3 regions of the Mesorhizobium sp. RCAM 06353 genome follow, and region 3 is predicted to be linked to each of the others. Evidence: predicted binding sites of a transcription regulator. Region 3 holds the regulator's gene; each other region holds the start of a gene.
What was found. Region 3 encodes PhoB, which activates phosphate uptake and scavenging genes when phosphate is short. Its sites were predicted from a motif close to TGTCATNNANCTGTCAT; they were not measured.
Positions count from the first base shown of each region.

Region 1: AC56QX_RS18860 (esterase-like activity of phytase family protein) is a predicted target of PhoB. The motif match lies at 1,894-1,910, and genes of this name have one in related genera.
Region 2: AC56QX_RS15235 (alpha-D-ribose 1-methylphosphonate 5-triphosphate diphosphatase) is a predicted target of PhoB. The motif match lies at 3,767-3,783, and genes of this name have one in related genera.

Region 1 covers NZ_CM185031.1:3,908,711-3,916,450, reverse strand. The annotation lists gene AC56QX_RS18865 (GcvT family protein) at 1-1,727, opposite strand, end outside; gene AC56QX_RS18860 (esterase-like activity of phytase family protein) at 2,023-3,486, shown strand; gene AC56QX_RS18855 (L,D-transpeptidase) at 3,542-4,333, opposite strand; partial or broken gene AC56QX_RS18850 (MATE family efflux transporter) at 4,524-4,985, shown strand; gene AC56QX_RS18845 (MATE family efflux transporter) at 5,053-5,997, shown strand; gene AC56QX_RS18840 (TMEM175 family protein) at 6,164-6,739, shown strand; gene AC56QX_RS18835 (hypothetical protein) at 6,744-7,025, opposite strand; gene AC56QX_RS18830 (SDR family NAD(P)-dependent oxidoreductase) at 7,196-7,740, shown strand, end outside.
Region 2 covers NZ_CM185031.1:3,197,848-3,205,587, reverse strand. The annotation lists gene AC56QX_RS15255 (aldehyde dehydrogenase family protein) at 1-1,145, shown strand, start outside; gene AC56QX_RS15250 (GMC family oxidoreductase) at 1,150-2,736, shown strand; gene AC56QX_RS15245 (hypothetical protein) at 2,746-2,868, opposite strand; gene AC56QX_RS15240 (PfkB family carbohydrate kinase) at 2,930-3,742, shown strand; gene AC56QX_RS15235 (alpha-D-ribose 1-methylphosphonate 5-triphosphate diphosphatase) at 3,974-5,200, shown strand; gene AC56QX_RS15230 (hypothetical protein) at 5,341-5,541, opposite strand; gene AC56QX_RS15225 (hypothetical protein) at 5,620-5,859, opposite strand; gene AC56QX_RS15220 (sugar ABC transporter substrate-binding protein) at 6,286-7,284, shown strand; gene AC56QX_RS15215 (ABC transporter permease) at 7,281-7,740, shown strand, end outside.
Region 3 covers NZ_CM185031.1:1,947,614-1,955,353, forward strand. The annotation lists gene pstS (phosphate ABC transporter substrate-binding protein PstS) at 1-397, shown strand, start outside; gene pstC (phosphate ABC transporter permease subunit PstC) at 465-1,448, shown strand; gene pstA (phosphate ABC transporter permease PstA) at 1,452-2,303, shown strand; gene pstB (phosphate ABC transporter ATP-binding protein PstB) at 2,300-3,103, shown strand; gene phoU (phosphate signaling complex protein PhoU) at 3,129-3,836, shown strand; gene phoB (phosphate regulon transcriptional regulator PhoB) at 3,856-4,545, shown strand; gene AC56QX_RS09195 (ROK family protein) at 4,558-5,808, opposite strand; gene xylF (D-xylose ABC transporter substrate-binding protein) at 6,080-7,120, shown strand; gene AC56QX_RS09205 (sugar ABC transporter permease) at 7,265-7,740, shown strand, end outside.

The DNA.
Region 1 (7,740 bases), 2.0 Mb from region 3:
CCGCTCATCGCATCGGAAATGTCAGTGACGGCAACACCTTCCGCCGCGTGGCTCTCGAACCAGCGCATGTGGAATTCCCTGAGATAGTAGGAGCCCATCAGCCAATAGTCACTGCTGCCCCAGTTGATCACGGTGAGGTCGCCCTTCAACCGCCCATCCGGCCCGAGCATCGGCGCAAGCCGCGCCTGCCCGGCTTTCGGCAGCCTGCAGGCGAGTAGCCAGTCGAGCCATGCCTGGGCGCTTGGCCCCGACACCGCATAGCGCGCATAGGCCGAGATATCGACGAGGCCGGCAGCATGACGGGCCTGCAACGCCTCGTCGCCGACGATATCGAAGGCGTTGGAGCGCTTGAGCGTGGTGTTCTCACGAAACCCCATCGGCGCGAAATAGGCCGGGATTTCCAGCCCCCACGACGCAGTCCATTCGCAGCCCGCCGCACTCATGCCATCATAGGCGCCGGGGCGTTTCAAAGGCCGGCCAGCCGGCAGCCGCTCATTGGGAAAGGTCATGACGAAACGGCGCGAGTAGAACTGGCGCGTCGTCTGTTTGAGGTATTCCCGGTTGGCGGCGAAGACGCCATAGCGGGCAATGTCCATGCCGAAGATGTCGGCTTGCGGCTCGCCGTAAATCATCCATTCGGCCAGCGATTTGCCGACGCCGCCGCCTTGGCTGAAGCCGGCCATGACGCCGCAGGCGACCCAGTAGTTTTTCAGGCCGCGCACCGGTCCGACGATCGGATTGCCGTCGGGGGTAAAGGTGAAGGCACCGTTGACCCATTTGCGGATGCCGGCCGTCGCCAGGCACGGAAAGCGCTCATGCGCCTTGGCGAGTTCCGGGCTGATGCGGTCGATGTCTTCCGGGATCAGCTCGATGCCGTAGTCCCATGGCGCGCCATCCATGTTCCAATGCTTGGGGTTCTGCTCGTAGACGCCGAGCAGCACGCCCTTGCGCTCTTGCCGCAGGTAGGAAAAACCGTCGAGATCGACGGCGATGCCGATCTCCCGATCCAGCGCCGCGATCTCCGGAATGTCCTCGGTGATGAAATAGTGGTGCTCCATCGGCGTCACCGGCAGGTCGACGCCGGCCATGCGGCCGAGCTGCTTTGCCCACAAGCCGCCGGCATTGACGACATGCTCGGCAACGATGGTGCCCTGCTCGGTGACGACGTCCCAGTGGCCGTCGGCGCGCGCCTTCAGCTCGACGACACGATTGCGCAGGATGATGTCGGCGCCGCGCTTCTTCGCGGCGCCCGCATAGGCATGCGTGGTGCCGTAGGGGTCGAGATGGCCTTCGTTGGAATCGTGCAGGCCGCCCAGCACACCCGTGACGTCGACGATCGGGCAGATCGCCTTGATCTCGTCGGGCGTCACCAGCCGCGCTGTCTCGATGCCGACCGACTGGAACACCGCCCAGGCCGATTTCAGCCACTCCCAGCGTTGGGGGTCGCTGGCGATGTTGACGCCGCCGGTCATGTGCAGGCCGATATTCTGGCCGGATTCGGCCTCGATCTCGCGGTATAGATTGATGGTGTAGTCCTGCAGCGCCGCGACATTGGGATCGGCGTTGAGCGCATGGAATCCGGCCGCCGCATGCCAGGTCGAACCGGCGGTCAGTTCGGCGCGCTCGATCAGCGCCACGTCAGACCAGCCGAACCGCGTCAGGTGGTAGAGCACCGAGGCGCCGACCACCCCACCCCCGATAACCACTGCGCGGTAGTGCGACTTCAAGGCTTCCCTCCCGGTCTGTCAGAAGCCGCACCATATACGTACTGGACATAAGTGTCTAGTGCGGGGTTTGGACACCCAAACGCATGCGCGAGGGACCATCAATTCTTTCGCCCCAGTGCGCGTTTTCATCGGCCTGCGAACAGGCCGGCGAGCACGCATACCGCGCTGTCACGCAAGCATCATGTTCGCGCCGTAGACCGCTTTTTGGGGGCGGCGCGCGGCATCATCGATGTGCCGCCTCTTTCAGCTTTTCGTTCTTCGGCCGCTCCGGCACATCCGTCACAAGAGGATATCCATGAAACAGCTTTACCGAACCGCTTCGCTCGGCGTCGCGCTGGCCCTGTTCACCGCCTTGACGCCGGCGCTCGCCGACAGCACCGCGACCGTCCTCATCAACAAGGGCCTGGTCGGCGTCGGCCGCATCCCGGCCGCCCAGCGCGACAAGTTCGGCGAGACGTTCGGCTCGGGTTCCGGCATGGCGATCGATACAGCTGCCTGGACGCATGATGCGGGCACCTACAAGGGGTCGCTCTGGCTGCTGCCGGATCGCGGCTACAATGTCGCCGGCACCACCGATTACCGGCCGCGCCTCAACACCATCGGCATCGAATTCACCCCGGCGGCACCAGGCGCCGCTGGCCAGGAGCAGACTGCAGTCAAGGCGACGCTTGCCGACACCATGCTTTTGACCGACGACAAGGGCACTGATGCCACCGGCCTCGATCCGCTGTCGGATGTGCGCGCCGCCGCCGGCGACATGCCGATGCTGCCCGCCGCGACCAATGGCAAGCTCGCCCTCGACAACGAGGCGATCGTGCGGCTGCCCGACGGCTCGATGTTCATCTCCGACGAATATGGCCCCAACATCTACCGGTTCTCGGCACAAGGTCGCCTGCTGTCGGCGACCCAGCCGCCGGCGGCCCTCGTGCCGACACGCAAGGGCGTGCCGAATTTCTCCTCGGACAATCCCGGTCCAGGTGCTGCCGAGCCCGATCCGAAGGATCCCGATACCGGCCGCCAGAACAACCAGGGCCTCGAAGGCATGGCGATGACGCCGGACGGCAAGTTCCTGATCGCCGTGCTGCAGTCGGCGACCCGGCAGGATGGCGGCGATTCGGGCTCGACCCGGCAGAACACACGCGCCCTGGTATACGACGCCTCCGACCTCGCCCATCTCAAGCTGGCGCATGAATATGTCGTGCCGCTGCCGGTGTTCAAGGATGCCAAGGGCAAGACCAAGATCGCCGCGCAAAGCGAGATCGTGGCGCTGTCGGACACGTCCTTCCTGATGCTGGCGCGCGACAGCGGCAACGGCCAGGGGGTGAAGGGCGACACCTCGCTTCTGCGCCAGATCTTCGTCGTCGACGTTTCGACCGCCACCGACATTGCCGGCGGCGCCTTCGATGCCGCCGACAAGCCGGTCGCCCCCAAGGGCGTGCTCGATCCGTCGGTGACGCCGGCCAAGCTGACACCCTTCATCGACATCAACGACAATGCGCAGCTTAATCGCTTCGGCCTGCACAATGGCGCGCCGAACGATCACAACAACCTGTCCGAGAAATGGGAAGCGATGTCGCTGGCCAGCGTGCTCGACCCGAAGCTGCCCGACGACTACTTCCTGTTCGTCGCCAATGACAACGACTTCCTCGCCCAGGACGGTTTCCAGGTCGGTGCGCCCTACAAGGCCGACGACGGCGCCAATGTCGACACCATGTTCCTGGTCTATCAGGTCACGCTGCCGGGCCTGGCCAAGAAGTAGTCACCCCTATCCAGGCGGGCGCGCTTGACGCGTCCGCCTGCGCAGGTCGTACAGACTACTTCAAGAACTCCGCATCCTTCGGCACGCCCGCATCGATCGGTTCCGCCGTCCTGCTCGACACGGCCATGATCTTGCCGGCAGCCGACAAATTGGGACGCACGAAAACCTGGGCGGGGCCGTTGACGCGGCTGTAGAGGTCGATGATGTCCTGGTTCATGAAACGCACGCAGCCCGACGATGCGTTCTTGCCGATGGAATCCCACTCCGGCGTGCCGTGCAGCCGGTACATCGTGTCCTTGCCATCGCGGAAGAGATAGAGCGCGCGGGCGCCCAGCGGGCTCTGCGGACCGGGCGGCATGCCGTCCTTGAATTTCGCCAGTTCCGGCCGGCGCTTGATCATTTCCGGCGGCGGCGTCCACACCGGCCACTTCTTCCGCGCCTGGATCACGGCGCTGCCGGTCCAGCCGAAGCCGGCCTTGCCGAGGCTGACGCCGTAACGGATGGCCTTGCCGCCATCGCGCACCAGATAGAGGAAGTGCTCGGAGACATCGACGACGATCGTGCCTGGTTTTTCACCGGTCGGGTCGGCCACGATCTGGCGCACGAACTTCGGATCGAGCTTGGCCACCGGGATGGCCGGCAGTTGAAAGCCCTCATCGGTGCGTGCGGTATACATTGTTGCGGCATCACCGAGCGCAGGCTCGGGCGGCGCCGCGGCCACCGGCGGCGGCGTCACCACCTCCGTCGTGGTGCAGGCTGAAAGAGCTGCGGAGGCCGCACCCAAGGCGGACGCACCGAGAAACGCGCGCCGGTTCAGGCGCTCGGAAAACAGCGTAATATCGGACATAATCCCCCCGGCTTATCCATCAGATCTAGTAGGAATGCGGCCCCACGCGGCGACGATCAATACCCCATTCCGGGAGCTTTGAGAACATGATTAGATCAACACACGCCAGCCGGAATTTTCCGACGCCGCATCGACCTGTCTCGTTGAATCGGCAATCATCACGGGCCGGACTCGAGATAAGCCTTCAGCCATGACCGAAAAAATGCCCACGCGCCGACGCACCGGCGACCTGACCAGCGGCCCGATCCCGCGCACGCTGCTGCTGTTTGCCTTGCCGGTGCTCGGCTCCAACGTGCTGCAGTCGCTCAACGGGTCGATCAATGCCGTCTGGGTCGGCCGCTTTCTCGGCGAATCGGCGCTGACCGCCACCTCCAACGCCAACCTCGTGCTGTTCCTGATCCTGGGCACGGTGTTTGGCATCGGCATGGCGGCGACCATCCTGGTGGCGCAGTCGGTCGGCGCCCGCGATATGCCCGAGGCGCGCCGCATCGTCGGCACCAGCGCCACCTTCTTCTTCCTCATCTCAGTGATCTTCGCCGTCTGCGGCTGGATCTGGGTCGACGCCATCCTCAACACGCTCGGCACACCGGCGGACGCCTTGCCGCTGGCGCGCTCCTATCTGCGCATCATCTTCGTCGCCGTACCGATGATGAACCTTCTGTCCTTCGTCATGACCGTGCTGCGCGGCGCCGGCGATTCTGCGCACGCCCTTCTTCTTCATGGCGCTGGCGGTCGTGCTCGATATCGTGCTCAACCCGCTGCTCATCCGCGGCATCGGCCCCTTCCCCGAACTCGGCATCGCCGGCTCCGCCACCTCGACGCTGATCGGCCAGACGGTCAGTGTCATCGCCATCCTCGTCGTGCTCTACGCGCGCAAACATCCGCTGCGGCTGGCCGGCGCCAATCTCGTTCTGCTGCGCCCCGATCCGGCTTTGCTGCGCATAATCGTCTTCAAGGGCGTGCCGATGGGCCTGCAGATGATCGTCATCTCGGCAGCCGCCCTGACGGTCATGGGCATCGTCAATTCCTACGGTTCGCAGGTCGCTGCCGCCTACGGCATCGCCGCACAGCTGTGGACCTACATCCAGATGCCGGCACTCGCCATCGGTGCGGCGGTCTCCTCGATGGCAGCGCAAAATGTCGGTGCCGGCCGCTGGGACCGGATCGGCCGCATCGCCGCCTCCGGCGTCGGCTTCAACCTGGTCCTGACCGGCGCCCTCGTCGCCTTGCTGTGGCTCTTCGACCGCTCGATCCTCAGCCTGTTCCTGAGCAGCGACAGCACGGCGATCGACATCGCCGCCCACATCAACAAGGTCGCCTCCTGGTCGTTCATCCTGTTCGGCATCACCATCGTGCTGTTCGGCACCGTGCGCGCCACCGGTGCGGTGATGCCGCCGCTGATCATCCTGGTGATCTCGGTGCTGATCGTGCGCACCGGCTTCGCTTATTTCCTCAGGAGCGTGATCGGCGAGGAAGCGTTGTGGTGGAGCTTCCCGGCCGGCTCGATCACCTCACTGGTGCTGGCCGCGGCCTATTACCGTTTCGGCCGCTGGCGCACCATGCACATGATCGAGGACAGGCCGGCCGCCGGCGAACCGCCTGACACCGGGCTTGGCGTGCCGCGCCAGCGCGCGCATATGATGCCCGAGACACCAAACGGCTGAATGATCTGGCGCCAGCGGGCGTTCGTCGACTGCCGGTCAGGCGATACTCAGTGTCTTTCATGGTTCGCCTGCGCAGTGCAGGCCATCTTCCGGTCGCCCAGCCACGTGGCGGGTAGCCGCACATCCCGCCATCGCGTAGATTTCGCCCGACATTCGGGGGAGTTCCATGGGCAAAGGCAGGGTCGAGGCGTTCACCGACGGAGTGGTGGCCATCATCATCACCATCATGGTGCTTGAACTGAAGGTGCCGCATGGCGAGGATTTTTCGGCCCTGGTGCCGTTGTGGCCGATCTTCTTCTGTTACGTGCTGTCCTTCATCAATGTCGGCGTCTACTGGAACAATCTGCACAACATGTTCCACACCGTGCAGCGCGTCGACGGCCGCGTGCTGTGGGCGAACCTCAATCTGCTGTTCTGGCTGTCGCTGATGCCGGCAACGACGGCCTTTATGGGCGAGAACCATTTCGCGCCGGTGCCGGTCGCCGTCTACGGCGCCGACCTCGCGCTATGCGCTATCGCGTTTAACATCCTGACCATCACTCTGCACCGGCTTCACGGCAGCGAGAGCGCCTTTGTCAGGGCCGTGGGCAGCGACCGCAAAGGCAAGATCTCGCTCGCCTTCTACCTCGCGGCCATACCGCTGACCTTCCTCAACCAGTGGATCGGTGTGGCGATCTACGTTGCCATCACCATGGTTTGGCTGGTGCCGGACACGCGTTTCGCGCGGGTGATCGAAAAATAGATCCCTACTTGCGCATCGCCTTCAGCTTTTCCGCCACCGAAGCGGCAAGATCGGCATAGCGCTCTTCCAGCCGGTCGGCTGCCTTGATGATCGAGAAATCATGGCCGAACTTCTCCAGCGCCATGCGCAGTTTCTCGACGAACTCCGCCTGTTTTTCCAGCGCGGCGAACAGTGTCTTGACCTGGGCTTCGCTGATATCGGGGTTGGCCAGCATCTGCGGCACCTCGCGCCCCATCTGGTCGCCGGTGGCGGTCTGCTCCTTCAGAATTGCAACCCAGTCCGTCAATCGAAGATCTCCATTTTGCCCAGGCAAAAGGCTCCTTTTGCCCCGGCAGTGCCCAAGCAACATGCGCAGCCTCGACCGGAGTGGTCAACCCGAACACGTGTTGACGGAGGCTTGCGCAAGCCCGTTCGAGCGCTAAGTTCGGCGCCATCGAGAAAAGGACACCATTGCTCATGATCACCGACGCCGAAATCCAGACCGCCCTGCCCGCGCTTGGCAAAGGCAACACCGCCGTCATCACCGGCGCCGCCAGCGGCATCGGTCTGGCAGCCGCCAAGCGGCTTGCGCTCATGGGCATGAAGATCGTGCTCGCCGACATTGGCGGCACCCGCCTTGACGATGCCTCCCGCGCCATCTCGGCCATTGCCGACGACGACGCCGTGCTTGCCGTTGCATCGGATGTGTCGAAGGCCGACGAGGTCGACCGTCTCGCCGAGCGGGCATTCGGCGCCTTCGGCGAGGTCTCGCTGCTGATGAACAATGCCGGCATCGGCGACAATCCCGGCAAACCCTGGGAGAACCGCGATGCCTGGAAACGTCTGCTCGACATCAATTTCTGGGGCGTCGTGCATGGCGTCGAGGCCTTCACGCCGCGCATGCTGGCGTCGGCCAAGCCGGGCCTGATCATCAACACCGGTTCCAAGCAAGGCATCACCACGCCGCCCGGCAACCTCGCCTACAATGTCTCCAAGGCCGGCGTGAAGACTTTCACCGAGGG
Region 2 (7,740 bases), 1.3 Mb from region 3:
GCGCCGGCGGCACCGTCGACTGGCTGCGCTACTATGCCGGCTGGGCCACCAAGATCGAGGGCTCGACCTTCCAGGTCTCCATCCCCGTGCCGACGGGCGCCAAGCACCAGGCGATGACGGTGATGGAGCCGGTCGGCGTCGTCGGCGCCATCGTGCCGTGGAATTTTCCGCTGCTGATCGGCATGTGGAAGATCGCGCCGGCGCTGGCCTGCGGCTGCACCGTGGTTTTGAAGCCGCCGCAGGAAACGCCGCTCGGCCTGCTCAGGCTCGCCGAGCTGATCGAGGCCGTTGGCTTCCCGCCGGGCGTCGTCAACATCGTCACCGGCAGCGGGTCAGTCACCGGCGAAGCGCTGATCCGCCACCCCGGCATCGACAAATTGACCTTCACCGGCTCGACCGAGGTCGGCAAGCGCGTCGGCCATGCGGCGGTCGACCGTGTCGCCCGCTTCACGCTGGAGCTTGGCTCGAAATCGCCGATGATCCTGCTCGCCGACATGGAGGAAGGCATCGAGCCGCTGATTGCCGGGCTTGGCATGTTCTTCAACCAGGGCCAGGTCTGCACCTCGACCTCGCGGCTGCTGATCGAGAAGTCGATCTATGACCGCACACTTTCGCGGCTGGCCGAGATCGCCGACGGCATGACGCTGGGCGCCGGCCGCGACGCCGAAGCGCAGATCAACCCGCTGGTCTCGGCCAAGCACCGCAGAAGCGTCGAAGGTTTCGTCGAGCGCAGTCTGGCGGCCGGCGGCGAACGGCTCAGCGGCGCCCGGCCGGTGCCGGCCAGAGGCCACTATGTGGCGCCGACCATCCTGCACAATGTCCGCCCCGACATGGAGATCGTGCGCGAGGAGGTGTTCGGCCCGGTGGTGGCGGCAATGCCGGTCGCCGATCTCGACGAGGCGATCCGCATCGCCAACGACACGCGCTATGGTCTGTCCGCCTCGATCTGGACGCGAGATATGGGCAAGGCGATGACCGCCATCCACGGCCTCAAGGCCGGCACGGTGTGGGTCAATTCGCACAACACGCTCGACCCCGCGGCACCGTTCGGGGGCTTCAAGCAATCCGGCATCGGTCGCGAACATGGCCGCGCCGCGATCGACGGCTATCTCGAGACCAAGACCGTCATCATGCGCTATGCCTGACACGATGAGCGCTGAGTACGACTATATCATCGCCGGCGCCGGTTCCGCCGGCTGCACACTGGCCAACCGGCTGATCAATGCCGGCAAGCGCGTGCTGGTGGTCGAGGCCGGCCCGGCCGACAACACCAGGCTGATCGACATGCCCGCCACCTTCGCCAAGGTGATCGGCACGGCGCGCAGCTGGATCTACGAATCCGAGCCTGAGCCGAGCGTCGGCGGCCGCCGGCTGCCGGTGCCGCAAGGCCGCACGCTGGGCGGCGGCTCCTCGATCAACGCCATGCTCTATGTCAGGGGCCAGCCACAGGATTATGATGGCTGGCGCGACCTTGGCTGCCCCGGCTGGGGCTGGGACGAGGTGCTGCCGGTGTTCCGGCGGCTGGAGCGAAATGAGCGCCTGGCCGGCGAACGCCACGGCACCGAGGGACCGCTGCCGGTCTCCGATCCCCGCCATCGCCACCCGCTGTCATTGGCCTATGTGCAAGCCGCGCAGCAGGCCGGCTACCGCTACAATGACGACTTCAACGGCGCCGCGCAGGAAGGCGTCGGCTTCTACCAGACGACCACGGCGAATGGGGAAAGACAGTCGGCGGCAAAGGTGTTCCTGCGGCCGCTAGCCGGCAATGCCAACCTCACCGTGATCACCGATGCGCTGGTCACCGGCGTGACCCTGGAAAACGGTGCGGCGAGCGGCCTCGCCTACACCACCTCGGACGGCCAAAGCCATGCGGCGACGGCAAAGGCCGAAGTGATCCTCACCGCTGGCGCGCTGGCGACCCCAAAACTGATGATGCTGTCGGGCCTAGGGCCAGCCGAGCACCTGACTGAACTCGGCATTCCCGTCATCCGCGACATGCCATCAGTCGGCCGCGACCTGCAGGACCATGTCGCCGCCCCCGTCTATGCGCTGACGCGGCAGCCGATCTCGCTGCTGGGGCAAGATCGCGGCCTCAAGGCACTGCGCCACGGCCTGCAATATCTGATGTTCCGCAACGGCCTGCTCACCTCCAACGTCGTCGAGAGCGGCGGTTTCTTCGACACCGATGGCGACGGAAGGCCCGATATCCAGTTCCACGTCCTGCCGGTGATGATCGCAAGCGCCGAGCACGGCTCGATCGAGCGCCACGGCATGGAGCTCAACCCTTGTGTGCTCCGGCCGAAATCGCGCGGCACGGTCGGCCTGCGCTCACGCGACGCGGCCGACCCGATCCGCTTCACCACCGGCTTCCTGTCCGACCCGGACGATCTGGCTCTGCTGCTCGCCGGCATGAAGATCGCCCGCAATATCCTGCGTCAGCCGGCGCTGCGGGCCGTGGTGTCCGAGGAACTGTCGCCCGGCGAGGCCGCCGACCTTTCAGACCAGGCGATTACTGACCACATCCTCGAGCACGCCAAGACCGTCTATCACCCGTGCGGCACCTGCCGGATGGGCAGCGACGACGATGCGGTGGTCGATCCTCAACTGCGCGTGCGCGGCGTCCCGCGCCTGCGCATCTGCGACGCCTCGATCATGCCGCGCCTGATCAGCGGCAACACCAACGCCCCGGTGATCATGATCGCCGACCGCTGCGCCGATTTTATTTTGGGCGGGTAAAGTGGCTGTTCAATCCTTGGCGGTCGCCGCCTGCGCCAGAACGCCGAGCAACTGGCTCGTATTGTCGATCGAGAACAGCGCACCCGCTGGCGCCCCTATGGCCGCCAGCCTGCTGTCCCTGGTGCCTGTCATAGTGCTATGCCTGCTCGCGCAGCGCTTCATCGTCGATGCGCCGCGCGAAAAAGCAGGGACCATGAGCACAGTCATCGTTGTCGGCCATGTCAATTACGACCAGGTCTGGTCGCTGTCCTCGCCCCTCGCCTCGGGCGCACGCATTGTCTATTCCAACCGCACCGTCAGGCTCGGCGGCGGCGGCTTCCACACCGGCACCCAGCTGGCCAGGCTCGGCAACCATGTCCGGCTGATCAGCAATCTGATGGACGACGACCATGGCCGGGCAGCGCTCGCCATATTGCAGGCGAGCGGCATCGATACCGGCTACGTCACCATCTGGGCCGGCGAAACCCGGTTCACCGAAATCCTGCTCGAGCCGAATGGCGAGCGCACCATTTTGAACCCCGGCGGCCAGATGCGCCCGCCCTTCACCGCACCGGAGCCTGTCAGCGGCGACGCCGCCTATCTCAACGCCCTGGTGCTCGATGCCGGCCTCATCGCCTCGCTGCGAACGATCCCGCTTGTCATTTCGCAATTTCCGTTGCGCAGCGCCTCGCCGCGCCCGGCCGACATCGTCATCGGATCGCGCGCCGACTTTCCCGGCGAGGACACGCGAGCGATCTGGGAGCGGGCAAAGGGGATCGCCGGGCCTCGCCTGAAGACACTGGTGCTGACCGATGGAACGCGCCCGATCTCCCTCTATGACGGCAAGGTGCTGAACCAGGTCAAGCCGTTGAAACAGGTTTCCGTGCCCGACACGATCGGCGCCGGCGACTGCTTTTCCGGGATTTTCCTGCACGGCCTGCTGCAGGGGCTGAGCCTCGAGCTTTCCGCCGAACAGGCCAGCCAGCAGACCGCCGAATGGCTGTCGGAACGATCCCGTACCGGCTGAGCCAAGCGCTGCGGGAGGGTCTGCTTTCATGAAAATGTCATAAAAATCAAATGGAAACCGGCATTCGAGTGAACTAGAAAACATCGCAATGTCTTGGGCAGATCATGATCGAGGCGGCGGCAAGCCGGCGCATCATAGTCATGACCCAGTCTTCCATCCCCCGACGATGTCGCCGGCCATGTCGATCGCGAAATCCATCTTGAAACCGCATTTTCCTTCGAAAGAATCCACATGTGGCTGAGTGAATTCGAAATTGTCCTGCGCGACCGCGTCATCCCGAACGGCGCGATCAGAATCGAGAACGGCCGCATCGCCGAAATCCGCGACAAGCCTGTCGAGCACGCCGATATCGAAGGCGGCGGCCGTCTGCTGCTGCCCGGCTTCATCGACATGCATGGCGACATGGTGGAGAGGGAGGTCGAGCCGCGCATCGGCGTGCACGTGCCGATGCCGATCGGCATTGCCGAACTCGACAAGAAGCTCGCCTCCTGCGGCGTCACCACCGCCTATGCCGCGCTTTCCTTCATCGGCGCCAGCGTCACCAGCGGCGTGCTGCGCTCGGAAGATCATACGACTGCGATCATCGACACCATTGCCGGCATGAAAGACGCCCTTTTGGTCGACCACCGCATCCATGCCCGCTTCGAAGTGACCTTCACGCCGGCGATTCCCAAGCTGCAGAAGCTGATGGATGCCGGCAGGCTGCATTTGATCTCGCTGATGGATCACACGCCCGGCCAGGGACAGTATCGCGACGTCGAACTCTACATCGCCCGCATCGCCAAGGAGCGCGGCATGTCGGTCGCGGACGCATCCGAGGTCGTCGGCAAGCGCATGGCCGGCCGTAACGGCCAGGGTGATGTGTTGAACGCTCTGCAGGATCTGTCGGCGCGTGCGCAAGCCGCCGGCATCGTGCTTGCCTCGCATGACGACGACACGCTGGAAAAGGTCGAACTGGTCCACGGCCTGGGTGCCGCGCTCTCAGAATTCCCGGTGACCCTGGAAGCGGCGCAGGAAGCCCGCAGGCTCGGCATGCACACCGCCATGGGCGCGCCCAACGCGCTGCGCGGCGAATCCTATTCCGGCAATCTTTCCGCCCGCCAGGCCTACGAGGCCGGGCTGCTCGACATGCTGGCAAGCGACTACCACCCGGCCTCGATCCTGCCGGCCGTGCTTGGCCTGGCGGAACTGCGGGGCGATGGCCTGGTGGCGGCGGCGGCGCTCACAAGCGCCAACCCGGCCCACGCCCTGGGGCTCACCGATCGCGGCGCCATCGAGACCGGGCTCCTGGCTGATCTTGTGGTGGCGGACCGCCAACCGGTGCCACGTGTGCGTGCCACCTTCCGCGCCGGTCGCATGATCTACGGCGATGGTACGCTGAGCCTGGCAGGGAAAGTAGAACGCCTTGCCCCGGCCGTGGCTGAACGGCTACCGGCTGCCTGCCGCGAAAGCGCGTAGCGCTTTCCCTGGAGAATTGCGTCAAAACAAGGAGATAGAACTTGAGCAATTCCAGGAAAAGTTTGTAACGGTTTTCCCACTGCGGTTGCGTCAAAAAAGAATTGGATCAGTTTGCCGTTTCCGTGAAACGGTGAGCTGCTCTAAACGTCGAGCGCGACCATCATGCCGCGCACTTCGGCCATTTCCAGCAGCAGGTCCTGCAGGGTTTCGACGGCCAGCGTCGCACCGGTTATGGCCAGCAACTCGGTAATACTCTCTCTCATGGAAATGACCGCCATTCCGGTTTTCTCGGAAAGCAGCCGTCCGATGGCCGCTTGGATCAGAGCATTCTGGTCAGACATGATTCCCCCTTCATGCTGCATGACGATCTAAGTTTTCTCCAACGGTATGCTTTTTGCGCAACTTCTGCGAGCCATAGCTTACGCTTGCAAGCCGTTTTGGTGCGTCGGATCTGTATTATTTGTCTGACAGTTGCTCAGCGATGACAGCGGCGGCAGCGCCCACGGCTTGCCGCTCGCTTCCATGGCTGCAAACCGAGCCAGCGCCACTTGGTGCCGGTAGAGCCCGATGAATGTCCTGCCTCCGCCCATTGCGGGTAATTCCGTGTCGAAAATGGAATACGTGCCCGGCGGCTCGTTCAGGATCTCAAAGCGGTCCACTGCAAACCTCGTGTTCCCCCCTGAGAACCCCGTAACGCCAACGGCCCGCCGAAAGTTGCAACGGATGGTGCTTTTTTTGTGGCCATGGAACGGATGTGCCACTGGCACCGGCCGACATGCCGGTGATGTCGTGCGGCGGAGCGGTGAAAATCACTTCGCACCATTTTAAATCTTGACGCGTGTCAAATTTTTCTGAAACATGCGCAAACGCCGGCAAGGCATCAGCCGGCGCTCTGGGAGGAGCAATGCCTGACACGAAGGAGCGCCCGCACCGGGGCCGCGAGCCGCATATCCAGCGGCTGGCAGCAACGTGTCGGCGGTTCGTGACACCAAGCGATGGGGTCGCTTGCGTGCTGTCGGCCATTTCGTTCGCCGAACACCGAAACTGATGCAACGGCACATCAAACAATAAGGAGGAGGAAAACCATGAGCGTATTTAATGGCTTAAAGCTCGGCACAGGCCTGCTTGGCGCGGGCCTGCTGGCAACCATCGTCTCGGCCCATGCCGAGGACGCGGCGAAGATCGCGGCCATCGTCAAGGGCCTCGACAACCCCTTCTTCCAGACCATGCAGAAAGGCATCGAGGAACAGGGCAAGGCAAACGGCGTCAATGTCAGCGTCCAGGCCGCCGCCAATATGGGCGACGCCACCGGCCAGGCCGACCGCCTGACCGCCATGGCCATGCAGGACTTCGATTGCTATCTGGTCAATCCGATCAGCGTCTCCAATCTCGTCCAGGCACTGGTGCCGGTCGCCCAGAAGAAGAAGCCGATCGTCAACATCGACTCGACCATCGACGCCGAACAGGCCAAGGCCGCGGGCTTTGCCGTCTCCACCTATATCGGCACCGACAATGTCGCCGCCGGCGCGCTGGCCGGCGAGGAAATGCTGAAGCTGGTGCCGAAGGGCGGCAAGGTCGCGCTGATCGCCGGCATCGTCGGCGATGTCGGCTCCAATGCCCGCATCAAGGGCTTCAAACAGGCCGTCGAAGGCAAGCTCGAAGTGGTGGTGATGGTCAGCGCCGACTGGGATCGTGAGAAGGCATTGACCGCCGCCACCGACATCCTCGCCGCCCATCCCGATCTCGCCGGCTTCTTCGCCGCCAACGACATCATGGCGCTCGGCGTCGAACGCGCCGTGCAGACCTCTGGCAAGGACGTCAAGGTGATCGGCCTCGACGGCATTGTCGACGCGCTGAAGTCGATCGCGGCAGGCGAACTCACGGCCACCGTGGCGCAATATCCCTATGTCGTCGGCGCCATGGGCGTCGAAGCCTGTGCGTTGGCCGCCAAGGGCAAGGAACTGCCCGCCAACGTGCCCGCACCTGTGCTCCTGATCAACAAAGCCAATGCCGATGCCTCGCTGACGAATTTTCCGCGTCCCGGCGGCGACTATCCCGATCCCTTCCGCGAGATGTTGAAGTGAGCAATTCCACAGACAACGCGCCCGTCGCCCATTCGGCGGGCGCGGCGGAGGAGAGCCGCCCCTCCCTGTCGGCTCTCCTCCTGGATCCTTCCTTCTGGGCCGACTGGGCATCCGTCGTCGGCCTGGTCGGTCTCGTCATCGTCTTCGGCATCGCCCAGCCGGTCTTCCTCAGCATCGCCAATCTGCAAGCGCTGCTGCTGGCGGCGGCGATCCTGGTCGTGCTGTCGATCGGCCAGACCTTCGTCGTGGCGACCTCAGGCATCGACCTGTCGCTGGCCGCGGCCGTCATGCTTGGCGCCATCGTGCTTGGCCTCGTCAATGCGGCGGGCTACGGCATCTTCATCGCCTGCGTGCTCGCGGTACTCGCCACCAGCGCCATCGGCTTCCTCAATGGCCTCATCATCACCGTCGGCAAAATTCCCGATTTCGTGGTGACGCTCGGCACGCTGTCGGCCA
Region 3 (7,740 bases):
CGAGTACGCCTATGCCAAGCAGAACAACCTGTCCTACTCCAAGATGCTGAATGCAGCCGGCAAGGTCGTCGAGCCGTCGCTCGAATCCTTCGGCGCTGCCGCTTCGAATGCCGACTTCAAGACGGCCAAGAACTTCAACGTCATCATCACCAACGAGCCTGGCGACGCCACTTGGCCGATCGCAGCCTCGACCTGGGTCCTGATCCACAAGGCTCCGGATGATGCCGCCGCCACCGGCGAGGCCCTGAAGTTCTTTGCCTGGGCCTACAAGGACGGCAAGGAAACCGCCAAGGCGCTCGACTATGTCTCGATCCCCGACAGCGTCGTCGACCTGATCAAGGCTTCGTGGAAGACCGACATCCAGGCCGACGGCAAGCCCGTCTACGTCGGCGAGTAACATCCCTTGAAGGAGCGCCGCGCTCGCGGCGCTCCTTTTCCTTCCATTCAAAAGAGCCGAGCTTGACATGAGCGCTGTCCAGGAAGCCTTGCCAGCCGTTAGAAGTTCGCGCGATGCCACCGTCCGACGGTTCGCGCTGACCGACTCGATCTTCCATGGAATGACCCGCGCTGCCGCGATCCTGGTGCTGGTTCTGCTCGGCGGCGTTGCGATCTCGCTGTTTGCCGGCTCCTGGCAAGCCCTCTCCACCTTCGGCTTTTCCTTCCTGACCAGCGAAAGCTGGAACCCGGTGACGGAGAAATTCGGTGCTCTGGCGCCGATCTACGGCACCATCATCACCTCGGCCATCGCCATCCTGATAGCCGTGCCGCTCGGCATCGGCATCGCCATCTTCCTCACCGAGCTTTGCCCGCGCCCGCTGCGGCGCCCGATCGGCATGGCGGTGGAACTGCTGGCCGGCATCCCTTCGATCATCTACGGCATCTGGGGCCTGTTCGTCCTGGCACCGTTCCTGCAGACGACCGTGCAGCCCTTCATCATCAGCGTGTTCCATGGCATTCCCGGCCTCAACAGCCTGTTTGCCGGCCCGCCCTATGGTATCGGCCTGCTGACCTCGTCGATGATCCTTGCCATCATGGTGCTGCCCTTCATCACCTCGATCACCAAGGACGTCTTCGACACGGTGCCTCCGGTGCTTAAGGAATCGGCCTACGGCATTGGTTGCACCACCTGGGAAGTGACCCGCCGCGTCGTCATTCCCTACACCCGCATCGGCATCATGGGCGGCGTCATGCTCGGCCTCGGCCGCGCGCTCGGCGAAACCATGGCGGTGACCTTCGTCATCGGCAACGCGCACCGCATCTCGACCTCGCTGTTCGCGCCGGCAACGACGATCTCGGCCACCATCGCCAACGAATTCACCGAAGCGGTCGGCGATCTCTACACCTCTTCGCTGGTGGCGCTCGGCCTGATCCTGTTCGTCATCACTTTCCTGATCCTTGCCATCGCACGCTACATGCTGATGCGCATCGACGCCCGCACCGGAGCCTGACCGATGTCGACAGCCACGTCGCTTCACCAGAGCCGCAAGCGCAAGAATGGGGTGATGATGACGCTGTGCGTCGTCGCCGCCGGAATCGGCCTTGTCTGGCTGGCGCTCATCCTCGGCGCCCTGCTCTACAAGGGCCTTTCCGGTGTCAATCTTGCGGTCTTCACGGAAATGACGCCGCCGCCCGGAGATGCCGGCGGTCTGCTCAACGCCATCTACGGCAGCATCGTGATGACCATCATCGGCATCATCGTCGGCACACCGATCGGTGTTCTGGCCGGCACATACATGGCCGAATATGGCCGCTTCTCGAAACTCACCACCGTGGTGCGCTTCATCAACGACATCCTTCTGTCGGCGCCGTCGATCATCATCGGCCTGTTCGTCTATGAGCTGATGGTGCGGCCGATGGGGCATTTCTCGGCGATCGCCGGCGCCGTCGCGCTTGCCATCCTGGTCATCCCGGTCGTCGTGCGCACCACCGAGGACATGCTCAACCTGGTGCCCAACGCCTTGCGCGAAGCCGGCACCGCGATCGGCGCGCCGCGCTGGGTGGTCATCAAGTCAGTCGCCTACCGCGCCGCGCTGTCGGGCATTGTCACCGGCATATTGCTGGCCATCGCCCGCATCTCCGGCGAGACGGCACCCCTTCTTTTCACGGCGTTGAACAACCAGTTCTGGTCGAGCAATCTCAACGCGCCAATGGCCAGCCTGCCTGTGACCATCTTCCAGTTCGCTCTCAGCCCTTACGAGGAATGGCAGCAACTGGCCTGGACTGGTGCACTCATCATCACATTGACGGTTCTCGCGCTCAGCATCTTTGCGCGCAGCTTGACCGGACGCAGAGAGGACAAATGAGCCAGATGTTGTCTCCAGACATGACGATCGCCGCCGAGGCAGCCGCCAAGGTAAAGATCGAGGTCAAGAACCTCAACTTCTATTATGGCCAGTCGAAGGCGCTGAAGGATATCACGCTGTCGCTGCCCGAGCGCAGCGTCACCGCCTTCATCGGACCGTCGGGGTGCGGAAAGTCGACGCTGCTGCGCGTCTTCAACCGCATCTATGAACTCTATCCCAAGCAGACCGCCGAGGGCCAGGTGCTGCTCGACGGCAAGAACGTTCTCGACCGTTCGCAGGATCTCAACCTGCTGCGCACCAAGATCGGCATGGTGTTCCAGAAGCCGACGCCGTTCCCGATGTCGATCTATGAGAATATCGCCTTCGGCGTCAGGCTCTATGAGAAGATCAGCAAGGCCGAGATGGACGGCCGCGTCGAGCAGGCGCTGAAGCGCGCAGCCCTGTGGAACGAGGTCAAGGACAAGCTCAATGCCAGCGGCCTCAGCCTGTCAGGCGGCCAGCAGCAGCGGCTGTGCATCGCCCGCACGGTGGCGGTGAAGCCGGAAGTCATCCTGCTCGACGAGCCGGCCTCGGCGCTCGATCCGCTGTCGACCGCCAAGATCGAGGAGCTGATCGACGAGCTGCAGGCCGACTACACGATCGTCATCGTCACCCACAATATGCAGCAGGCGGCGCGCGTCTCGAAGCAGACCGCCTTCATGTATCTGGGCGAACTGGTCGAGTTCGACAAAACCGAGAAGATATTCACGTCGCCTCGCGAGAAGCGCACGCAAGACTACATCACCGGCCGCTTCGGCTGATCGCACGCATACGAGGACCAGGATCATGGCCGAACACACAGTCGCAGCCTTCGATGAGGATCTCGGACAGATCAGCAGGCTGATCAGCGACATGGGCGACCTCGCCGGCTCGATGGTCGGCGGCGCCACCAAGGCGCTGCTGAATTCCGACAACGCGCTGGCACAGCGTGTGGTCTCCGACGATGCCATCATGGACGCGCGCCAGCGCGAACTCGACGACCGCGCCATCACGCTGATCGCCAAGCGCCAGCCGATGGCCGATGATCTGCGCCATGTCGTCGGCTCGATCCGCATGGCCGGCGACCTCGAGCGCATTGGCGACCTTGCCAAGAACATCGCCAAGCGCGTCGGCACCGTCGGTCTCAGCGCCACGCCGCGCGACCTGTCGCACTCCATCGACGCCATGGCGCAGCTGGTGCTGATCCAGGTGCAGGGCGTGATCGAAGAGTATGCGGCGCGCGATGCCGCGGCACTGGCGAAGCTGCGCGCCGACGACGAACGCATCGACGTCAAATACACCTCCGTCTTCCGCGAACTGCTGACTTACATGATGGAAGATCCGCGCAACATCACGGCGTGCACGCATCTGTTGTTCTGCGCCAAGAATCTCGAACGCATCGGCGACCACGTGACCAACATCGCCGAAAACGCCTACTATGTCCTGACCGGCACGCAGTTGCCCGCCAATCGTCCCAAGCAGGATGAGACGGCGATGTCGGCGCCCGCGGCCTGACGCAAGAGGTGACCAATCAATGATCGCGCCACGCATTATGGTGGTGGAGGATGAGGAGCCGCTGGGGGTGCTGCTCCGTTACAATCTTGAATCCGAAGGCTACCAGGTGGAGGTGGTGCCGCGCGGCGACGAGGCTGAAATCCGCCTGCAGGAGAACGTGCCCGACCTTCTGGTGCTCGACTGGATGGTGCCGGCGGTGTCCGGCATCGAACTCTGTCGGCGCCTGCGGATGCGGCCCGAGACCGAGCGGCTGCCGATCATCATGCTGACCGCGCGGGGCGAAGAAAGCGACCGCGTACGTGGGCTCTCGACCGGCGCCGACGACTATCTGGTCAAGCCGTTCTCGACGCCGGAATTCATGGCTCGCGTCAAGGCGCTGCTGCGCCGCGCCAAGCCGGAAGTTCTGTCAAGCGTGCTCAAGGTCGGCGATATCGTGCTCGACCGTGAATCGCACCGGGTCTATCGCAAGAAGAGCGAGATCCGGCTCGGCCCGACCGAGTTCCGCCTGCTTGAATTCATGATGCGCCATCCCGGCCGCGTGTTCTCGCGCAGCCAGCTGCTCGACAATGTCTGGGGCGAGACGATCTATATCGACGAGCGCACGGTGGACGTGCATGTCGGCCGGCTGCGCAAGGCGGTCAACAATGGCCGCATGCCGGACGTTATCCGCACCATTCGTGGGGCGGGCTACGCGATCCGCGAGGATTGAGCGCGACCTGATTCAGGCTACGTTTTTCTTTGCGGCAAGGCCTGATTTCGCCTGCACGCCTGGCGCGAAAATCTCCTGGTCGACGAAGGTCAATGCGCGCATGGCGCAGCCTTCGCGGATGAGGGGAAGTTCGTTCGGTTCGGTGTCGAAGGAAATCGATTTCGAGTGTTGGCCGCCGGCGGTCTGGGCGATGGCCTCGCGCAATGCCGGCTCGATCAGGTCGAAGGCGGCGGCGCTGACGCCGACCATGGCGACGGGTGCGGGATCGATCAGAGCGAACAGGCTGCCGAGGCCGTAGCCCAGTGCCTCGCCGGCTTTGCGGTAGGCTTCGCGCTCGGGTCCGTCTCGTTCGCGTGCCGTGGCGGCGAGCGCCCGCATCTGCGCGTCGCTGACATCGGCGACCGGCTCGGTGTCCTCACTGAGTTGCCTGGCGTTACGCCAGATGGCGTAGTTGCCGGCATAGGCCTCGACGCAGCCGCGGCGTCCGCAGCGGCAGAGCGCGCCGCCGGGCCGATGGATCATGTGGCCGAACTCGCCGCCCGAGGAATGGGTGCCGGTGAACAGCTCGCCCTTCAGCACCAGGCCCATGCCGATGCCGTGCGACAGAAGGATGGCGATGAAGTCGTCGCGGTAGCGCTCGGGATCGCGCCAGCGCAGCGCCACCGCCATCATGTTGCAGTCGTTTTCCATGGTGGCGGGGATGCCGAACTCGGCCTCGAGTATGTCGGCGAAGGCGATGTTGGTCTGCGGCGTGATCGGCGACCAGAGCATCGCCCGGGCCGCGGTGTCGGTGATGCCCTGGATCGCCAGCGCGATGCGGGCGACGCTGCGCACGTCGATATCGGGATCCTCGAGGCGCCGCCGCACGATGGCGACGCATTCGCCGATCAGCGCTTCGCGCGACATGGTCAGCGTGTCCAGCCGGCGCTGTTCTTCCGATACGACCTGGCCGGCATAGTCGATGACGGCGACGGAGAGGAAATTCAGCGACAGCACCACGGTCATGACAGCCGCGGCCTCGGGGTTCAGGCCGAGGCCGACCTGCGGCCGGCCGCGTTTGAGCGCGCCGGCCTCGCTCGGCTTGCCTTCGGCCAGGATGCCTTCGCCGATCAGGTCGGAAGAGATCGCCGATATGGTCGAGTGGCTGAGGCCGGTGGTCGCGGCAATCTCGGTGCGCGACGGCCGACCGGCCCGGCGCACGGCCGCAATCACCATGGCGCGGTTGCGCCGGCGCAGATCGTCGTGGCGGATTCCGACCGACATGTTTTCCCACATCCTCCCGGTCGCCGCGGTTCCTCCGGCCCCTCGAACGCTGCCAGCGACACGGTCAAATACTGGCAGAAGCGGCCCGCCCTGTCATTTATTTATTCCGAGGCTCGAAAAAAATTCGCGAGGACATCAAAATCCATCAGAATCGTTGTTGACAGCGTTCCGGTGTTGCATCAGTGTTTTTTCGAGGCTCGAAAAAATAGAGCCTTTGTGCCGGCCTTAGGGCCAGTTTGGTCGCGCCATACGCGGCGCAGGGAGGAATATCATGAAGAGATTCACAGCCGCCATCCTGGCGGGTGTCGCCATGTCGCTGACGCTCGTGTCGGTCGCGCAGGCGAAGGACAAGGTCATCGGCGTTTCGTGGTCCAACTTCCAGGAAGAGCGCTGGAAGACCGACGAAGCCGCGATGAAGAAGGCGATCGAAGCCGCCGGCGACAAGTACATCTCCGCCGATGCGCAGTCCAACCCCGGCAAGCAGCTTACCGATGTCGAAAGCCTGATTTCGCAGGGCGCCAATTCGCTGATCATCCTGGCGCAGGACGCCTCGGCCATCGGTCCGGCCGTGCAGAAGGCGCTGGACGAAGGTATTCCGGTCGTCGGCTATGACCGCCTGATCGAGAACAAGGACGTCTTCTATCTGACCTTCGACAACAAGGAAGTCGGGCGCTTGCAGGCGGCTGCGGTGTTCAAGGCCAAGCCGGAAGGCAACTATGTCTTCATCAAGGGCTCGGGTGCCGATCCGAATGCCGATTTCCTGTTCTCGGGCTCGATGGAAGTGCTCAAGGCGGCCATCGACAGCGGCAAGATCAAGAATGTCGGCGAGGCCTATACGGACGGCTGGCTGCCCGCCAACGCTCAGAAGAACATGGAGCAGTTCCTGACCGCCAACGACAACAAGGTCGATGCCGTGGTCGCGGCCAATGACGGCACCGCCGGCGGCGTCGTCGCGGCGCTGACGGCGCAGGGTTTGGCTGGTACCGTGCCGGTCTCGGGCCAGGACGGCGATCATGCCGCGCTGAACCGCATCGCTCTCGGCACGCAGACCGTATCGGTGTGGAAGGACGCGCGCGAACTCGGCAAGAATGCCGCCGAGATCGCCTCGCAGCTGGCCGACGGCAAGAAGATGACCGACATCGCTGGCGTCAAAGACTTCACGACGCCTGGCGGCAACACCGTCAAGTCACTGTTCCTGACCCCGGTGGCTATCACCAAGGACAATCTCAACGTCGTCATCGACGCCGGCTGGATCAAGAAGGACGAAGTCTGCGCAGGCGTCGCCGCCGGCAGCGTCGCGGCCTGCAACTAAACGGCGCAATACCGTTCGATATCAACGCCGCGGCCCAAAAGCCGCGGCGTTTCTCAAGGGGCTTCCGCTTCAAATGACTGCGGCAAGCAAATAGCATCCATGTTCCGGCACCCGCGCCAGACGGTAAACCGGTGGGAGGATAGCATGACCGACACGACCTCTAATCAACCGGTCGGCAGCACTGCGGCGGATAAGGCGCGTGCATCCGAACTCAGCGCCGTTGGACGGTTTCTCAAGGCTACCGAACTCGACACACGCATGCTCGGCATGGTCGGTGCGCTGCTGGTCATCTGGGTCGGCATCCATATCCTGTCGGGCGGGCTTTTCCTGACACCGCGCAATCTGTGGAACCTGTCGGTGCAGACCTCGTCGGTCGCGATCATGGCGACCGGCATGGTGCTGGTTATCGTTATGCGCAACATCGACCTCTCGGTCGGATCCGTCGAAGGCGTGATCGGCATGATCATGGGTGTGGCGCAGGCCGAATTCCTCATTCGCGTCATGGGTTTCCAGCTTGGAAATCCGTGGCTCTGGATCATCGCGCTGGCGGCCGGTGTGGTGCTGGGTCTCCTGATCGGTGCGTTCCAGGGCTTCATCATCGCCTATATGGAGGTTCCGGC